Regions from separate parts of the Ruegeria sp. AD11(2025) genome, predicted to be linked through region 2. Evidence: riboswitches for the same ligand, from Rfam matches in the RefSeq annotation. Region 2 holds a riboswitch; each other region holds the start of a gene.
What was found. A riboswitch is a leader RNA that binds a small molecule or an ion and turns the genes downstream of it on or off. The one in region 2 is predicted to bind cobalamin.

Region 1: it holds a riboswitch for cobalamin, as region 2 does, so the genes downstream of both, ACR1XY_RS19000 (hypothetical protein) here and ACR1XY_RS08795 (DUF1636 family protein) in region 2, are expected to answer to the same signal.
Region 3: it holds a riboswitch for cobalamin, as region 2 does, so the genes downstream of both, ACR1XY_RS18330 (DUF1636 family protein) here and ACR1XY_RS08795 (DUF1636 family protein) in region 2, are expected to answer to the same signal.

Annotation. Positions count from the first base shown of each region.
Region 1 covers NZ_JBQFZU010000025.1:7,121-12,813, reverse strand. Annotated here, with positions in the region: gene ACR1XY_RS19015 (bifunctional 2',3'-cyclic-nucleotide 2'-phosphodiesterase/3'-nucleotidase) at 1-603, shown strand, start outside; RNA gene ffs (signal recognition particle sRNA small type) at 643-741, shown strand; gene ACR1XY_RS19005 (alpha/beta hydrolase family protein) at 781-1,638, opposite strand; cobalamin riboswitch at 1,780-2,001, shown strand; gene ACR1XY_RS19000 (hypothetical protein) at 2,083-2,490, shown strand; gene ACR1XY_RS18995 (protein-tyrosine phosphatase family protein) at 2,492-2,995, opposite strand; gene ACR1XY_RS18990 (DNA polymerase III subunit gamma/tau) at 3,129-4,880, shown strand; gene ACR1XY_RS18985 (hypothetical protein) at 4,967-5,254, shown strand; gene ACR1XY_RS18980 (YbaB/EbfC family nucleoid-associated protein) at 5,266-5,610, shown strand; gene recR (recombination mediator RecR) at 5,675-5,693, shown strand, end outside.
Region 2 covers NZ_JBQFZU010000007.1:40,933-46,625, reverse strand. Annotated here, with positions in the region: gene ACR1XY_RS08825 (energy transducer TonB family protein) at 1-301, opposite strand, end outside; gene ACR1XY_RS08820 (ExbD/TolR family protein) at 298-675, opposite strand; gene ACR1XY_RS08815 (biopolymer transporter ExbD) at 672-1,004, opposite strand; gene ACR1XY_RS08810 (MotA/TolQ/ExbB proton channel family protein) at 1,030-1,695, opposite strand; gene ACR1XY_RS08805 (hypothetical protein) at 1,692-2,120, opposite strand; gene ACR1XY_RS08800 (DUF3299 domain-containing protein) at 2,672-3,436, opposite strand; cobalamin riboswitch at 3,579-3,778, shown strand; gene ACR1XY_RS08795 (DUF1636 family protein) at 3,873-4,229, shown strand; gene ACR1XY_RS08790 (ABC transporter ATP-binding protein) at 4,226-5,011, shown strand; gene ACR1XY_RS08785 (ABC transporter substrate-binding protein) at 5,031-5,693, shown strand, end outside.
Region 3 covers NZ_JBQFZU010000023.1:446-6,138, reverse strand. Annotated here, with positions in the region: gene cobN (cobaltochelatase subunit CobN) at 1-2,096, opposite strand, end outside; gene cobW (cobalamin biosynthesis protein CobW) at 2,100-3,155, opposite strand; gene ACR1XY_RS18330 (DUF1636 family protein) at 3,152-3,532, opposite strand; cobalamin riboswitch at 3,627-3,835, opposite strand; gene ACR1XY_RS18325 (LysR substrate-binding domain-containing protein) at 3,908-4,792, opposite strand; gene ACR1XY_RS18320 (NAD(P)-dependent oxidoreductase) at 4,896-5,693, shown strand, end outside.

The sequences.
Region 1 (5,693 bases), on a different contig from region 2:
CTGTATGTTTTTCCCAACGAATTGCAGGCCGTTGTCGTTAATGGCGCGCAGATCGGCGATTGGCTGGAAATGTCGGCAAGCGTGTTCAACCAGATCAAACCGGGGTTCGAAACTGACCTGGTCGACCCCAGCCGGGCCGGGCATAATTTCGATGTTCTGCAAGGGTTGAGCTATCAGATCGACCTCTCGCAACCTCCACGCTTTGACTCCTCAGGTCATCTGAGCGCCTCTGCACATCGCCGTGTTCACGACATCCGATTAGAGGGCCGCCCGGTAACACCCGACAAGCGCTTTGTCGTTGCGGTGAGCAATTACCGAGCCAGCGGGGGCGGCTATTTCCCTTTTGTCGACCAGGCCGAGCCGATCCGGCTGCCTGCACGACCCGTTCAGCACATATTGCGAGACTACATCTCGGGTGCCCTGCCACGGGACCCGCTGGAAAAAGCGCCCCGCGCCTTTCAGTTTGCTCCATTTCCCGGCGCGACAACCCTGCTCAGAACCGGTCCGAAGGCCCGCGATCACATTGCTGAACTAGAGGAATACACCCCACAGCTGATCGGCGCAGACGATGACGGCTTTCTGCTGATCCGTTTGACGCTCTGACGGGTTGTCATTTCCGCGTCTGTTGCCTATATCGTGCGTTGAGAGGTTGGCGCGGGCGAGCGCCTCGCCAACCTGGTCAGGTCCGGAAGGAAGCAGCCACAACGAGCCCCGCTTGGGTCGATGTCCAACCTCTCACTTCCTCCCTGTAGCAAACGTAAAGCGCCAGAACCGGCGAAGTCATGCAATCAGCCGTGGCCAAAGGACTGCGTTGCGGCGGGCAAAAGCGCCGATGTGCCCAACTTCCGACAAGCCAAATTCACCGGGTGACAACAGGTGACGGCGCGCATCTGGGCCGTACAGATCGGCCAATCGCCACACCGCATTGGGCGGCACCACATCATCATCCTCGAAGGTAAACAGGTCCACGGGTGTCCCTGACTGCGCCCAGCGCGCATCAGGCAAGGAGATCCCGATCTCGGGCAGGTAGTTGCGCGGTGCGGTGCACCACCGCCGCCACTGCCAATATACCGATGCCGGCAGGTCCGCCCCGAACCCCAGCGCCTTGCCAGGAAGGTACCCCAGGGCTTTCACCGCCAAGGGAGCGTGACCATACCAGAACAGCAAAGCCAGCGCCCGATACGGCCAGGGGTGATCCGATACCGTTACAGGGCCAGAACAGACGCAGATCATGCGGTCGATCTGATCGACGTCGGGCTGAATCGGCCCCAGCATCCCGCCGACTGAATGTCCGATGCTCCACTGCTGCGCATCGGGGAACCTGCGCCGCATTTCAGCCCGGGCCGCGGGCATGTCGACCAAGGCCCAGTCGGCCATCTTGACCCGTGATGCTTTCAGCGATCCGTTCAGAGAATGGCCGAAATCGCTGTAGTCGTAAGTCAGACAGGCCATCCCCCGTTCGGCAGCCAGCCAGCGGGCAAAATGCTGGTAATAATCTCTCGGTACGCCGGTAGCACCGTGAATGACCACGGCCACCCGGGGCGCGGACGCTGGCAGATAAAGGCGTGCCGACAAGGAGCCCGTGCCGGACGGAAACTGAAAGTCCTCGGTCGAATCGGTTTGTGCAGTGTCCAGCATGGTTCGGTCTCCGGATTTTGAACCGATTGGTTCACTTTCTCCAGTCCGCAGTGTTTCCCGTCACAAGTCAACAGTGACCGTACATGACCACACGTCCGCTTGGCCGTGCAAATTGCCCGCTTGACTCGGGTCGCCCGTACCCGCTAGCGATGGTGTGATGGTTCTCGACCCCGATCGCTGGGCGAGATGAAAAGGGAACACGGTGCGGTTCTGCCCCGGTTATACCGGAACGAACCAAGGCCGCGACTGCCCCCGCAACTGTAAGCGGTGAGCAATGCCGAAATACCACTGGCCGAAAGGCTGGGAAGGTCGGCAACGCGATGACCCGCAAGTCAGGAGACCTGCCATCGAACCAAAACCGAAACTCGGGCGGGGTGTCCGGGCAGGTCGTCAGCATGCTGTCACACCTGATCTACGCCCCTTCCTACGCGCGGAGGGCGCACAATGATCTGGAAGACAAAGACCCACGAATACTCGGCCACCGTATGCCAGCGAACCGGCAAGACCTGCCCAGCTTTGGCACGGGTCGCGCGTGTCATTACACAGGCGATAGAGACCGCCGCACCCGCAACAACCCCCGATTTTCAGGTCGAAGGCAGCAGTGAACTGACCCATTGCCCCGAAGGTTGCACCGCCCGATTTTGCGCACGGCCTGATCAGATTCGGATCTTTTGCGGCACGGAGTCCGACGTTTCCACCGATTCACTTGATAGGTATGCCGACATGATGTTCGCGGATGTGTTCATCTCTCTGCCCGCCGATGTTATGGCCAGCCCGCCCTGCGCGATGCTCGAGGTTTTATTGCTGGCCGCAAGTCCGGTTGCGCAACCGGAGCAGCACGCGGCGCTCTAAGCTAGCTGCCCTTTCGGGCGCTGGCCGCCTGCGCCGCCCATTGCAACTGGCCGTCGGTTTCAACGGCGCAGGCCCGTACGGCGCGCAGACGTTTCAGCGCTGCCTCGGGCTGTTCGCCCTGTTCGACCATAAGGCGCAAAGCGACCATGCCAGACCGGCCACAGCCACCCCGGCAATGCACCAACACCCGCCCTCCTCGGGACAGGACTTGTGCCGCCGCTGCGCTGATCTCGGCCCATGCGGCCCGAACCTCTGGCGGTGGCGCGCCAAAATCCGGGACTGGCAGATGCGCCCACCCGATGGCGGCGACGCGAAGATCGTCACCGAATCCGGCGGCACCTTCCTCCAGCATCTCAACCTCAGTGGTCATGGAAACCACCAGATCCGGCTGCCAGTCCCGGATGGTACGAAGATCCTGCAGGTAGTTGCCGCCGCGCCCCGGGATTGGTGAAAGGGCAACCGTGCCATTTCCCACCTGCACAGCATGAATCGCAAAGAGTCTCAAAAGGTGGCCCTCCTGCGAACGTTTCTACGATGCGTAAACTGTCCTGCAAACCGAATTTCGACTACAGCGGCGGTGGACGCGGGCGGCAGGGGTCTCTACGCTGCATTCCTGAACCGAATCCGACAGAGCAGACATGAACGACACGCCAAGCCCCGCCTATCAGGTTCTTGCCCGCAAATACCGCCCCGAAACCTTTGCCGATCTCGTCGGTCAGGATGCGATGGTCCGCACGCTGAAAAACGCGTTCGAGGCCGACCGGATCGCACAGGCCTTCATCATGACCGGCATTCGCGGCACGGGTAAGACCACCACGGCGCGGATCATCGCCAAGGGCATGAACTGCATCGGCCCCGATGGTCAGGGCAAGCCGACCACGGAACCCTGCGGCCAGTGTGAACATTGCGTGGCCATCATGGAAGGCCGACATGTCGACGTGATGGAGATGGACGCCGCCAGCCGCACAGGCGTCAACGACATCCGCGAGATCATCGACAGCGTTCGTTACCGCGCCGCCAGCGCGCGCTATAAGATTTACATCATTGACGAGGTCCACATGCTGTCGACCAGCGCCTTTAACGCGCTGCTCAAGACGCTTGAAGAACCGCCTGAACATGTGAAATTCATCTTCGCCACAACCGAGATCCGCAAAGTGCCGGTAACGGTGCTATCCCGTTGTCAACGCTTCGACCTGCGCCGGATCGAACCTGAGGACATGATCGGCCTGCTTGGCAAGATCGCCGCGGCTGAGAATGCCCAGATCGCGGAAGACGCGCTGGCCTTGATCACGCGCGCGGCCGAAGGGTCGGCCCGGGATGCAACCTCGCTGCTGGATCAGGCGATCTCGCACGGGGCCGGGGAAACCAGCGCCGATCAAGTGCGTGCGATGTTGGGACTGGCCGACCGCGGGCGGGTGCTGGACCTGATGGACATGATCCTGCGCGGAGATGCCGCTGGCGCCCTGACCGAACTGAGCGCACAATACGCCGAAGGCGCAGATCCGCTGGCGGTGCTGCGCGATCTGGCCGAGATCACCCACTGGGTATCAGTGGTCAAGATCACCCCGGATGCAGCCGAGGACCCGACCGTTTCACCGGATGAGCGCGCCCGCGGTCAACAGATGGCTGAGGCCCTGCCTATGCGCGTGCTGACCCGGATGTGGCAAATGCTGCTGAAAGCGCTCGAAGAAGTCTCGGCGGCTCCGAATGCCATGATGGCTGCCGAGATGGCCGTGATCCGCCTGACCCACGTGGCCGACCTGCCGAGCCCGGAAGAACTGATCAAACGGCTGCAAGACGCACCGTCGCCCCCGCCGAACGGAGGCCCCGGTGGCGGCATGGCCGTACCGTCTCATGCGCCTGCACAGCCAGCTCCTGCTTCGTATACCACAACAGCGCGTGGCCCTGCTGGCGCACCCACCGCCGCGCTGGCCCAAGACACCCAAGCAGCCCTTGCGCGCTATCCTAGCTTTGACCATGTCGTGGAACTAATCCGCACAAACCGCGACGTGAAACTGTTGGTCGAAGTTGAAAATGGCGTCCGCCTCGTATCCTACCAACCCGGCCGGATCGAGTTCACACCGACGGATAACGCCCCCACCGATCTGGCCGCCCGGATCGGTTCGGCACTACAGCGGTGGACCGGAAACCGCTGGGCGGTGTCCATCGTCGCCGATGGGGAAGCGGCAACCATCGCCGAGGTCCGTGACGCAGCTGATCTGGCATTGAAGGCGCAGGCCGAGCAGCACCCTTTGGTGCAGGCCGTCCTGATGCAGTTTCCCAAAGCGCGCATTAAACGGATTGAGACACCGGAAGAACGCGCTGCCAAGGTCGAAACCGAAGCCCTGCCCGAGGTGGAAGACGAATGGGATCCCTTCGAGGAGGATTGATCCTCTCTTTTGCAGCTTCAAGTGCGATGGCCGAGGTATGCGATAAAGAAAGACCGCTGTGGGACCCGACGTCAGGACCTGCGTCCATGCTTGACGAGTTCGTGGCACTGGCCCTCAACCCGTTGATCGTAGTTCTTGTGAGTCTCAGCCTGATCGCGATCACAGGAAATCGACGTGTTATCAAGTGGGTGATCGCCGCGCTGTGGTTCCTTGCTGCCATTGTGGTTAGCGGGGATTATTATGGCCCCGTATTGGACGATGTCAGATGGGAAGCAATGCGCGAAGGTTGCATTGGATCTCCCCTCTTGTTCCTTGGGCTGGCAATTGCGATATGTGCCACACTCATTCACGGCGCTCTGCGCCCCCGCAATTAGGAGAAAGAACAATGCTCAAAGGACTCGGCGGTCTGGGCGATATGGCCAAGATGATGAAATCAGCGCAGGATTTGCAGGCCAAGATGACGGATATGCAGGAAGAGCTAAACAACCTGATGGTTGTCGGCGAATCCGGCGCAGGTCTGGTCAAGGCGACCGCCACTGCCAAGGGTGAGCTCAAAGGTCTGGACATCGACCCGTCGATCTTCAATGGCGACGACAAGGAAGTGGTCGAAGACCTGATCCTGGCCGCCATCAAAGACGCGCAGACCAAAGCGGCCGAGCGTTCTCAGGCCGAGATGGCAAAACTGACCGAAAGCATGGGTCTGCCCGCAGACATCAAACTGCCGTTCTGATAGACACTCCTGACGGAAAACCGGCCGGGCACCCCTGCCCGGCCCTTTTGCAGGAGCATTCGCGGTGAGCTCGAACAGCGATA
Region 2 (5,693 bases):
TTTTCTGCGGGTCGTCCGAGGCCACATGCACCTCGGTGGTCGGAATCTCAGCAGGTTCGGGCGCGGGTTCCGGGGGGTCCTCCACAGCGGGCTCGGGGGCCTCGGGCGGTTCGGGTTCAACCGGTTCGGCGATGGTGTCCACAAGGTCTTCGAAGCTGTTGCTCAGCTCGACTGAATCCCTTCGACCATCGTCAGCCGACTGTTGCGTCAATCTGGGTGCGGTCAGGCTCAGCCCCATCAGGTGCAAAAACAGAGAGAGCAGCGCGGCAAGGGCCGCGATGACGACCGACCCCCGGATCATTCCAGCGCCTTCTCGGTCACGACAAAGACGGATGCCGCACCCAAACGGCGCAGCTCTCCGGTCACTTCGATCAGCCGCGCGCCCGAGGCTTCGCGATCCGGCACGATCCGCACCGGCCCGGGGTCGCGCCCGGCCATATATGTTGTCGGCTCTATCGGCGCTCCGCGAAAGCTGAGCGTGCCGTCCTGGTGCAGCACCAACGCGTCCGGCGGCTCGCGCCCGTCCAATTCAGAGGTGTCGACCAAATTCAGATCGGGGTCCAGCGGTGTGGCCACCGTGCCCGCGATCAGAAAGAAGATCAGCATCAAAAACACGACATTGATCAGCGCAATGGTCGAGTCGCGTTTGCGGCGGGGGCGGCTATAGCGGATCATTCCAGCACCAGCACGCTCAGGCCCTCGCGCCCGCGCAACAGAACCAGAAGATCCACCAGCCGTTGCGCCGTGGTGTCAGGATCGAGGCTGACAAGCACCTGCCCGGTGGTTACCTGCGCCGTCAATTCCTCCAGCGTCACGGGTGCGCCATTCAGCACCAGTCGCTCAGCCCCTATTTGGACAAAGGCGCGGTTTTGTGGCGTGTCCGTCGATGCGCCCCCCGTCGTGGCGTTGCTGAGCTCGATCTCACCGTATTTCGAAAAGGTCGAGGTCAGCATGAAGAACAGCAACAGCAGAAAGATCACGTCGATGAGCGGTGTCATCGCCATGGGTCGTCTGACAAAGGGTGCGGGGTTACGCATGTCCGGGCGTGGCCGCCATGGGTTGCGCATCTTCGGCCAGCGGAATCGCCCGCCCCGGTACGAGAACCGTGCGCAGGGCTTTGTCAGCAAACACCCGTTCGCGCGCGGTGCGACTTTCGAACCAGGACAGCACCATCGAGGTCGGCATCGCCACCGCCAGACCCACAGCCGTTGTCACCAGTGCCACCCAGATGCCGCCCGCCAACAGCGACGGGTCAACCGAAGACCCAGCGGATTGCAGGCTGCGAAACGCTTCGATCATGCCCAGAACAGTGCCGAACAGACCCAGCAAAGGCGCCAGTTGCGCCACTGTATCCAGCAAGCGGAAACCGCGTTCCAGCCCGGCAAGCGCCAGCCCGGCCTCGGCATCCAGCCGTTGATCCAGGCCGGGCGCATCCGGTGCGTCCATCGCAACCCCGACCAGCGGTGCTAGGTAGCTGTGGCTTTTGGCCAGACGCGCGCGGGCGGTCTGGTGATCACCGGCATCCCACGCTGCCAGCGCCTGCGACAACACACGGTGCCGTCCTACACCCGAAGCGGCGAATTGCCAGAGCTTGTAAAGCGTCACCGCAAGCGTCACCACGGACATGGCGATCAGGATGGCGACAACTGGCCCGCCAAGGGCCAGGATTTCGCGCAGGGCGTCAAGAAAACTCATCCCAAAAGCTCCACTTCTGTTCGGCTGTGCAAGGTTGGTGTCTGGTCGCAGATATCGCTGTCAGCACCTCCGACGGTGCAGCTGCTTACGCCATTGATCAGAACACGCCCGAGGTTTTCGCAGGTGATGCCTCGGATATCAAACTGACGCACCCGCGGGCGTTCTGCCGGCAGGTCCCGAAACCCGAAAAGAGTGATCCGTTCGAAAACACCCGCGGCATCGAATATAACCACCTGATAACTGGCACTGTCTATCGACGTTGTGGTTTGGTTTTCGACCAGAAAGGTCAGGCGGCAGGCGCTTTCGACCTCTTCCACCGCATTCAGCTCGACCATCAGGCCCGGCTCGACTTGCGTGGTTTCGGCCAGAGCCGCAACAGGCAGCGCACAGAGAATGGCGGCAAGGGCCGGACGGCGATACTTCATAGATGCGCTCCTGATCGTTCTACGCAGGCAGGACTTTGGCGGCGTTCCACCCGTCATATCCAAGACCACTGGGGCTCGAAAGGGTTGCCGACACCTTTGTGATAAAGGGCGATTTACAGCCCGTTCAACCCTGCCGTTTCATGACTTCCATCGCAAGTGCATGATATTGCGAAGGCTCCGGGTCGGGCTGATAGACTATCGCACAGGCCACCAGCCATTCCATCGCGTTCGACTTGACCCGATGTTCGGCGAAGATCGCGATGTTTCGGCGTTCGAATACCTGCGCATAGATGAGCCAATCGCCCTGTACAGCCGGGAATAGCGCACCAGCGGCATGCGCTGTTCGCCGCCCGCGAGGTCAACCTCTGCAAGGTTAATGGGTGTCATCAATACATCCAGCACCTCTGAAGAGGCTCAAATCGTCGTCACTTGTACACCTAAAAAGAAATCTCAGCGCACCCTGAAATTAAGGTTTTTCAAATCCCAAAGACGATCGGTTCTGTTCAGGAGGAAATCGGCAAGGCAGCCTGGGGGGCGATCCGGTGATCCCGTCACTCAGACGCCTTCTCCGCGCCGGTTTTGCTGTTGCCTGCAGCACGGAAGCGTTCGGCCGAGCTCTGCGTCCACTTCAGTCCGCCGCCCTGTGTTTCCAGGGTTTCGACACTGTCGGCCTCCAGCTGGAACGTCGCGCGCATGGGCATCAGCCCATCCACCACCATTGTGTTTTGTTCTGACGGATCGATGGTCAGCTTTCCGGTCAAACGAACCGGCTCGTGGACGTAACCGGGCTCCCAGTCGCCGTTCAGCCGTACCCGGATCATCTGATTGGGCGGCGGCGGCGGCAAGTGGCTGCACATCCCGGGCTGAGGCACCAGATAAGCGATGGGGTGCCCATCCGCATCGGGCGGCGCCGGAATGGCAAACCCCGCCAGCGTCACCGTTTGACCGTCGAATTCAGGGTTTCCGGCCGCACCGGCACGATCCCGGCGCTGGGCGACGACAAGTCGCTGGTCCAGCAGCCAGTCGATATCGATGCCGTCCGCAGCCAGGGCTTCCTCGGTTTCGACCAGAAGCTCCTGCCACTTCCGCCGCTCATCGGGGCTGCCCACTTCCTGACGCAGCCTGCCGCGCAGGCGCACGACGAAAATCAGATCGTCGAACTGCTCCGGGCTGAGATCGCGGTAGGGGTCTTCGAAGACCTGAACGGACGGGTCAGGCAATTCGGACCATTCCAGTTCAGCCCCCGGTGCCGCCAGCGCAGAAGAACCGCACAGGCTCAATGCCAGAATCGTTGCAAGGTGAAACCAATATCGCATGATCTGAGTCTATCTCCCTGCCGAGATCATTCCAGCCAGTTTTTGCGAACAACGTCCTTAACTGGCCACCCTTATGCCTCAGAGCTGGCCGGTAACGAACGAACAGGATGAAACTTTCATATTGACGCACTGGGCGATCTCGGGCAGTCAATCTGATGATGGTTCCCCCAATTGGGGATGAAAAGGGAATACGGTGAGGTCCGCTAACCGGCGCCAACTCCGTGACTGCCCCCGCAACTGTAAGCGGTGAGCGACGCCATAAATCCACTGGCCCACAGGCCGGGAAGGATGGCCAAGCCAAGACCCGCAAGTCAGGAGACCTGCCATCATGTTTTCAATCAACCCGGGGCGGGGCGTCCCGGAAGGAGGCAAAGTGACGAACGCGTTACGCTATTACATTGCCGCCACCTCGCTTCGGCAATAAGCGGAGTGGGCAATGGCAAACGATCCCCAACACTTCCTGCTGATTTGCGAGACCTGCAACGGCACGGACGCCGCGCAAGCGATCGGAAAGGCGCTGACGCACCGGCTACCTTCCGGGTTTTCCATACGCATGGTTTCCTGCATGGCTGGTTGTGACCGACCGACAACCGTAGGCTTTCAGGCTGTTGACAAAGCGCAATACCTGTTTGGTGACGTCAAATCCTCGCAGGACATTGATGCTCTGGCCCAGTTTGCGCGGCAATTCCAAGACAGTGGGGACGGCTGGACCAATGCTTCTGACCGTCCGCGTGCATTGTTCAACAAAACCTTGGCTCGTATGCCCCGTCTGAACGTGGAGGTGCACCCGTGACAAACTCAGCGTTTCTGATCGCGCGTGGCCTAGAATACTACGCACTCAACGGCGACGTCCTACTACAGGGAGCATCCTTCGAACTGGACAGGGGTGCGGTTTTGGCCATAGCCGGACCAAACGGGGCCGGGAAAACAACGCTTCTGAACCTTTTATGCGGTGCAGCCGAGATGGTTCTGGGCGACGTTCTTGTCGATGGGCGCAGCCTGAAACAGATGTCGTCCAAAGACCGTGCACGCATGATCGCCGTTGTCAGCCAGCAGGAGTTCCCGGACGGTCGGCTGCTGCTGCGAGACTATGTAGCGCTGGGTCAGATTCCGATCCGCTCAGACCGATCCGCCGAAGACCACGCGGTCGAGCTTGATCGGATACTGGACCTGACCGGGCTGGGCTCACTGGCGGACAAGCGGATGGCCCTGCTGTCCGGCGGTGAACGCCAGCGCGCGCATATCGCCCGCGCCCTGGCGCAAAACCCGTCTCTGTTGTTTCTGGATGAACCCACCAACCATTTGGACCCGGACGCCAAGGGGAGAATGCTGTCGCTGGTGGCCGAACTGGGCATCACGGTGGTCATGATCGTGCACGATCTGGTCATGATCCCCGAGTTTGCCACCCACGTGGCGCTGATGAAATCCACGCGTCTGACCAGTTTCGGCCCCGTGGCCGAAGTGCTGACGCCCGCGCATGTGCGCGACACGTTTGGCGTCGATTATCTGTGTTTCCAGCATGAAGGCCGAGTGATCCCGGCACTGGATATCCGAAGAACCCCAGTTTCAAATTAACTTAAGGAAACTCTCCCCAATGAAACATATCTGGTCTGCGGCCCTGATCACCGCCATGGCAGGCAGCGCCTCCGCGCATGAGGTAACGATTGACAATTGCGGTGAACCGCTGGTTTTCGAATCTCAACCCGAAAGGCTGGTCGTTCATGACATGAACATGACCGACATGGCCTTTGCCCTTGGCCTGCAGGACAAGATCGTGGGCCTGACCGGCATCACCGGCTGGTACAAGACCAGCCCCGAATTCGACACCCTGCGCGGTAACATCCCCGAACTTGCGCCGAAATACCCGACCGTTGAAAATCTGGTTGCGGCCGAACCCGACCTGTTCTTCGCCGGTTGGTATTACGGCATGAAACCTGGCGGCGACGTGACACCCGACACTCTGGAGCCTTTTGGCATCAAGACCATGATCCTGACCGAAAGCTGCGTGCATCTGGACAAGGATCGCCCCGAAGCCAGCATGAATCTGTTGTTCGACGATGTGCTGCGTCTGGGCAAGGTCATGCATGTCGACGACAAGGCGGAAGCACTGGTCGGCGGCTGGAAAGAAGAACTGGCCGCGATCGAAGCACAGACCGCCGATCTGGCCAAACCGCGTGTCTTCCTGCTGGATGGCCCGGCAGACGCGCCCTTCACCGCCGGTAAATTCGCCATTCCCGATGCGATGATCGCGGCCGCC
Region 3 (5,693 bases), on a different contig from region 2:
TTGCGCTCTGCGTGGGCCGAGGGCGCGGGGTCGAAATTGCCGTTCGCCTCGGGCACACGGCCAAAGATGTGCAGACCGTCACCGAATTGGCTTTCCTTGATATCGCAGACAAAGCGGTCGATGCGGGTGATTGCCTCGGCGGTGCAGGTGGCCTGATCGAGGCCGAGGTCGTTTTCCAGCCCGATGGCCTGTGCTTCGTTGCGGATGTCTTCCTGCAGCCGGTCGCGGCGCTTGGGATCGAGGCCATCGGCGTTCGAGAACTCATCCAGCAGCGATTCCAGTCGCACCATCCGATCAGGCGTGCCGCTTTCCTTCATCGGAGGCGGGATATGGCCCAGCGTGACGGCCCCGATTCGGCGCTTGGCCTGCGCGGCCTCGCCGGGGTCGTTGACAATGAAGGGGTAAATCACCGGCAGATCGCGGATCAGCGCCTCGGGCCAGCAATCGGCGGACAAGGCGACCGATTTGCCGGGAAGCCATTCCAGTGTCCCATGCGCACCGATATGGATCAGAGCATCCGCGCCCAATCCTTTGCGGAGCCAGAGATAGAAGGCCACATAGCCGTGGCGTGGAGTGCGTGAGAGGTCATGATAGTCGTCATCGCGCAACTCGGGCGTGCCGCGTTCGGGTTGCAGCGCGACCAGCGCCTTGCCGCGCTGCAGAGCGGTAAAGTGGAACGCACCATTGGCGAAGGCCGGGTCGTTCTCGGGGTTGCCCCACACTGTTTGCAGGTCGGTGCGTAGTTGTTCCGGTAGGTCCGCGAGTGCGGTTTGATAGTCGTCCAGCGACCACGAAACACGTGCGTCCAGCAAGGTCTCGGCAATCGGCTCCGCCGGTCCGGTATCATAACCTTCGCCTTGCAGGTCGGACAGCATTGCTTCGGCTGAAGCCAGCGCGTCGAGGCCAACCGCATGGGCCATCTGCCAGTTCTTGCCGGGGTAGGTGGACAGCACCAGTGCGGGAACCTGATCCGCTTTGGGCTTGTCGTGCAGGTTCAACCAGCCGGTGACGCGGTCGACAATGGCTTCGATCCGCTCAGGCTCGGCACGATGGGCGAAACGGGAATATTCCAGATGCGGATCGCGCTTGCCGGGTTCTTTGAAGGAGGCAATGCCGGCCGAAATCCGGCCGTCCACCTCGGGCAGTACCACATGCATGGCAAGGTCGGCAGGCGACAGGCCCCGTTCCGCCTCGGCCCACGCTTTGCGGCGCGAGGTGGCGAGGGCGACCTGAAACACCGGCACGTTTGCCGCGTCCAAGGGCGAAGTGCCCGATGCGCCTTTGCCCGAGAAAGAGGTGGCGTTGATGATCGCTGAGGGCTCCGATACAACGACCTGTTCACGCAGCCATTCAGCGGCGGCTGGCGCTTTCAACGAAGGAGCGAACAGGCCAACCGCATCCAGTCCCCGGTCCCGTAGGCTGCGGATCAGGGCGGCGACCGGAGCAGTGTCGGCCGATGTCAGATAGGCGCGGTAGAAGGTGACGAGGATACGTCTCGCATCGCTTGTGAACGCTATATCCACCGGGATCACGCCGCGGTCCGGGCACCAGACGCCGCAGTCGGGTAAGGTCTTTGCACCCATCACCGGGCCGGCATAGAGACCTGCCGCCAGCGCCATCTGCGCCAGTGCAGCCTGTGCTGCAACCTCGCCGCCAGTGTCACACAGATGCGCCAAGCGGCGCAGGGTCGAGACCGGTAGGGTGGAGTAATCATCCAGCCGCGTGTCCTCACGCCCATCCGCAGGCAGAACGGCCAGCGCGATGCCTTTGGCCTGCGCCAGCGCCAGAACCTGCTGCAAGCCGTAAGACCAATAAGGAACACCGCCGATCAGGCGGATCAGGATGCCCTTTGCACCCTCCAGAGTCTGTTCAACATATGTGTCGACAGACAGAGGGTGTTTCAGCGCCGTCAGGTTGGCCAGCCGCATCGTCGGCATCCGCCCCTCGGGACCGCCACCACGATGCCAGCCCGCCGCGAAAGCACCAAGGTCGCTGTCGGAAAAGGACAGCACAACCAGATCCGCCGGGCTTTGGCCCAGATCGGTCGGGGGCTCGGTTTCTTCTAACCCGTGGCTTTCGCGGAAGACGACGTGCATGGCTTACTCGGCGGCCTCGGTCATGCCCACGAGGATATCGCGGATCGCGGCCTCTTTGATGTCGTCATGCTCGGCAATCACCACCAGACGCGAGCGACGATCCTCGCCGGGTTCCCAGGGGCGGTCGTACTGGTGACGTACACGGGCACCGACGGCCTGAACCAATAGACGCATCGGCTTGCCCTGAACGGCGGCATAGCCTTTGACGCGCAGGATGTTCAACTCATTGGCCAGACGTTCGATATTGGCGACCAGTTGGGCCGGATCGGTCTGTTCCGGCAACTCGACGATGATGCTTTCGAAATCGTCATGCTCGTGGTCGTGATGACCGTCGTGGTGCGATGGGCGGGCGTCCATGTCATCCTCGGCGGCGGCTTCCAGACCCAGTACCACGCGCACGTCCACGGCACCTTCGGCCACTTCGACGACGGGCAGGGGACGAGGCGCCTCGGCGGCGATGATTTCTTTCGCCTTCGCCACACCCTCGGGACCGGCCAGATCGGGCTTGGTCAATAGGATGATGTCGGCGCAGGAGATCTGGTCCTCGAACACTTCGGACAGGGGCGTTTCGTGATCGATCGAGTCATCGGCCAGGCGCTGGGCATCAACGGCCTCGACACTAGGGGCAAAACGACCGGCGGCGACGGCCTCGGCATCTGCCAGAGCGATCACGCCATCCACGGTGATTTTGGAGCGGATGTCGGGCCAGTCAAAGGCCTTCAGCAGCGGCTTGGGCAGAGCAAGACCGGACGTTTCGATCAGGATGTGATCGGGGCGCGGCTCCAGCGCCATCAGCGCCTCGATAGTGGGAATGAAATCATCGGCTACGGTGCAGCAGATGCAGCCGTTGGCCAGTTCCATGATGTTTTCCGCCGGGCAATCCGGGATGGCGCAGGATTTCAGGATATCGCCATCTACGCCCACATCGCCAAACTCGTTGACCACAACGGCAAGACGCTTGCCCTGCGGGTTCTGCATCAGGTGTTTGACCAGCGTAGTCTTGCCCGAGCCCAGAAAGCCGGTGATCACAGTGACGGGGAGTTTTTCGAGATTGCTCATTTCAGGGCTCCAATCGGGGGAATGCGGGCCGCACAGTTTTTGCGGAAATGTTCGGGGCGTTCGCGCCATTTGACCAGGCCGTCCTCGGTCGCGAGGTACTTGGTGGCACCTTCGACAATGGTTTCGACATGGTCGTTTTCGTTGAGGTGTTCATAGACAAAGGTCCAACGATCCGGCCCGCCGCGCAGCACGATGGAACAACCTTCATCACAGTTCGACAGGCATTCCACGGCTTTCAGCGTGATGCCCTCGGGCAGTTCCGCTTGTTCCAGCGCTTTATGAAGCAGGGAGCCGGGCCGTTGCGCGTCGTCCTCGACAGGCAGGCCACGGCGGCACGTGGTACAGACCAGCAGCTCAACAGGTGCGGTCTCGGTCATGTCTCTCATCCCCCCAAATCCTCCTTGCGGGGGACGGGGTTTCATGCGGGCCACGTGTCGCAACATGGACCCGACACCGGAACACCCCGCCCGGTTTCATCTTCGCGTGCTGGCAGGTCTCCCGGCTTGCGGATGTCAGAGGCGGGCCTCTGTCGGATGTCCCGCCTTCCCGGCCAATTCGGCCAGTGGCTATGGGCACCCTCTCCGGTCACGGTCGCGGGGGCGGCTGCGTTTGACGGATGGCCGTTGACGCATTCCCTTTTCATCCATCCTAGGATGGACACCAACGCAAGCGACATGCGGCACGGGCAGGGGCCTTGTCAAGCGCGAGACAGGGGTAGAAACCCCATAGAACAGAAAAGCGACCAGCTTGTGTCAATCCGCGGCATCCGCCACCAGCCGGTCCTGCAACCATGCGCAAAACAAACCGGCCGCTGCCGTGGATTGCGCGGCCCGTTGAGCGCTGACCAGATAATGCGACTGGGCAAAGGGAATCGCCGGACCCGCAATCGCAATCGGTGCGCCTTGCCGAATTGCGTTTTTTGCGAACCGTTCAAGGATCGTGGCATATCCTGCACCGGCCATCACTAGTTGCAGCGCTGCCACCGTGGTGTCCACAGAATGCCGAGGCGGCTGGTCGGGCGGCGCTATGCCGTTGGCCTGAAGATACCGCGCCCAGTTGTCCTCGTATCCAAGGATGTGAATCAGTGGCCCGTTCGGCAGGGTGATCAGTTTCGCTGAGTCGTCCCCAGCCCGACAGACCGGGACTAGCTTTTCGTCGGTGAGTTTTTGGGATCGCACCCCCGGCCAGTCGCCATAACCCAGCCGGATTTCCACATCCACATCGCCGGGCGTCCCGCTGTCGTTCCAGATGTGCGAGACAAGACGGACCGGAATATCCGGATGCTGCGCGGAGAAGTCAGGCAGCTCGGCAGCCAACCAATAGGTCGCGGTCGAAATTGCTGCCCGGATCGTCAGGGTCTGGCGCGAGGCCGAGCCAAACAGACTGTTGGTCGACAGCGCAATGTCGGCCAAAGCGCGCCGAACCGTCAGCGAATAAGACTGCCCCAGCTCGGTCAGTTCCAGCCGCCGTGCATTTCGTGTGAACAGCTTTTGACCCAACTCGGCCTCAAGGGACCGAATGTGCAGTGAAACGGCTGTTTGCGTCAGGCCAAGTTCACGCGCGGTTGTGGTGAAATTCAGATGGCGCGCAGCGGATTCGAAGCTGCGCAGCCAAACGGGATTTGGAAGGCGATCCATTTACCACCAAAAATTTTTACCTATATCGCATGTTATTATTCATTTTCTTTTCCGACAGGCAATAGGGATACTCGGCACAAACGGCGACCTTCGGGAGGGTGAAATGAAAGTCGGATTCATCGGTTTGGGCAATGTCGGCGGCAAGCTGTCCGGCTCACTGCTGCGCAACGGAATTGACTTGACGGTCCATGACCTCGCCCCCGATCTGGTGTCCGAATACGTGGCCAAAGGCGCCAAAGCTGCTGAAAGCCCGGCGCAGATGATGCGGGATTGTGATGCAGTCATCACTTGTCTGCCGTCCCCGGCCGCCTCGGACACCGTGATGAAAGAGATGCTGCCCGAGGTCGCTCCGGGCAAAATCTGGATGGAGATGTCGACCACCGATGAGACTGAGGTTATGCGTCTCGGCGCGATGGTGGTCGAACGCGGAGGCGCCGCGGTCGATTGCCCGGTGTCCGGCGGGTGCCACCGGGCGGCGACCGGCAACATTTCGATCTTCGCAGGGTGCGACCGCGAAACATTCGAGCGGATTTTGCCGTTTCTAACCACGATGGGACGGCGAGTTCTGCACACCGGGGAATTAGGTTCGGCCTCGGTCCTGAAGGTGCTGACGAATTATCTGGCCACCGCCAACCTGATCACCTGTGCCGAGGCGCTGGTGACCGCCAAGGCTGCCGGGATGGACCTCAACACCACCTATGAGGCGATCAAGATTTCCTCCGGTACATCCTTCGTGCATGAAACCGAAAGCCAGGTCATCCTGAATGGATCGCGCGATATCTCCTTCACGATGGACCTTGTCAAAAAGGATATCGGGTTGTTCCAGGACGTGGCCGACCGGGCCGGAGTGCCGCTGGAAATCAACCCGGTGATGATCCGCATCTTCGACGATGGCATCGCC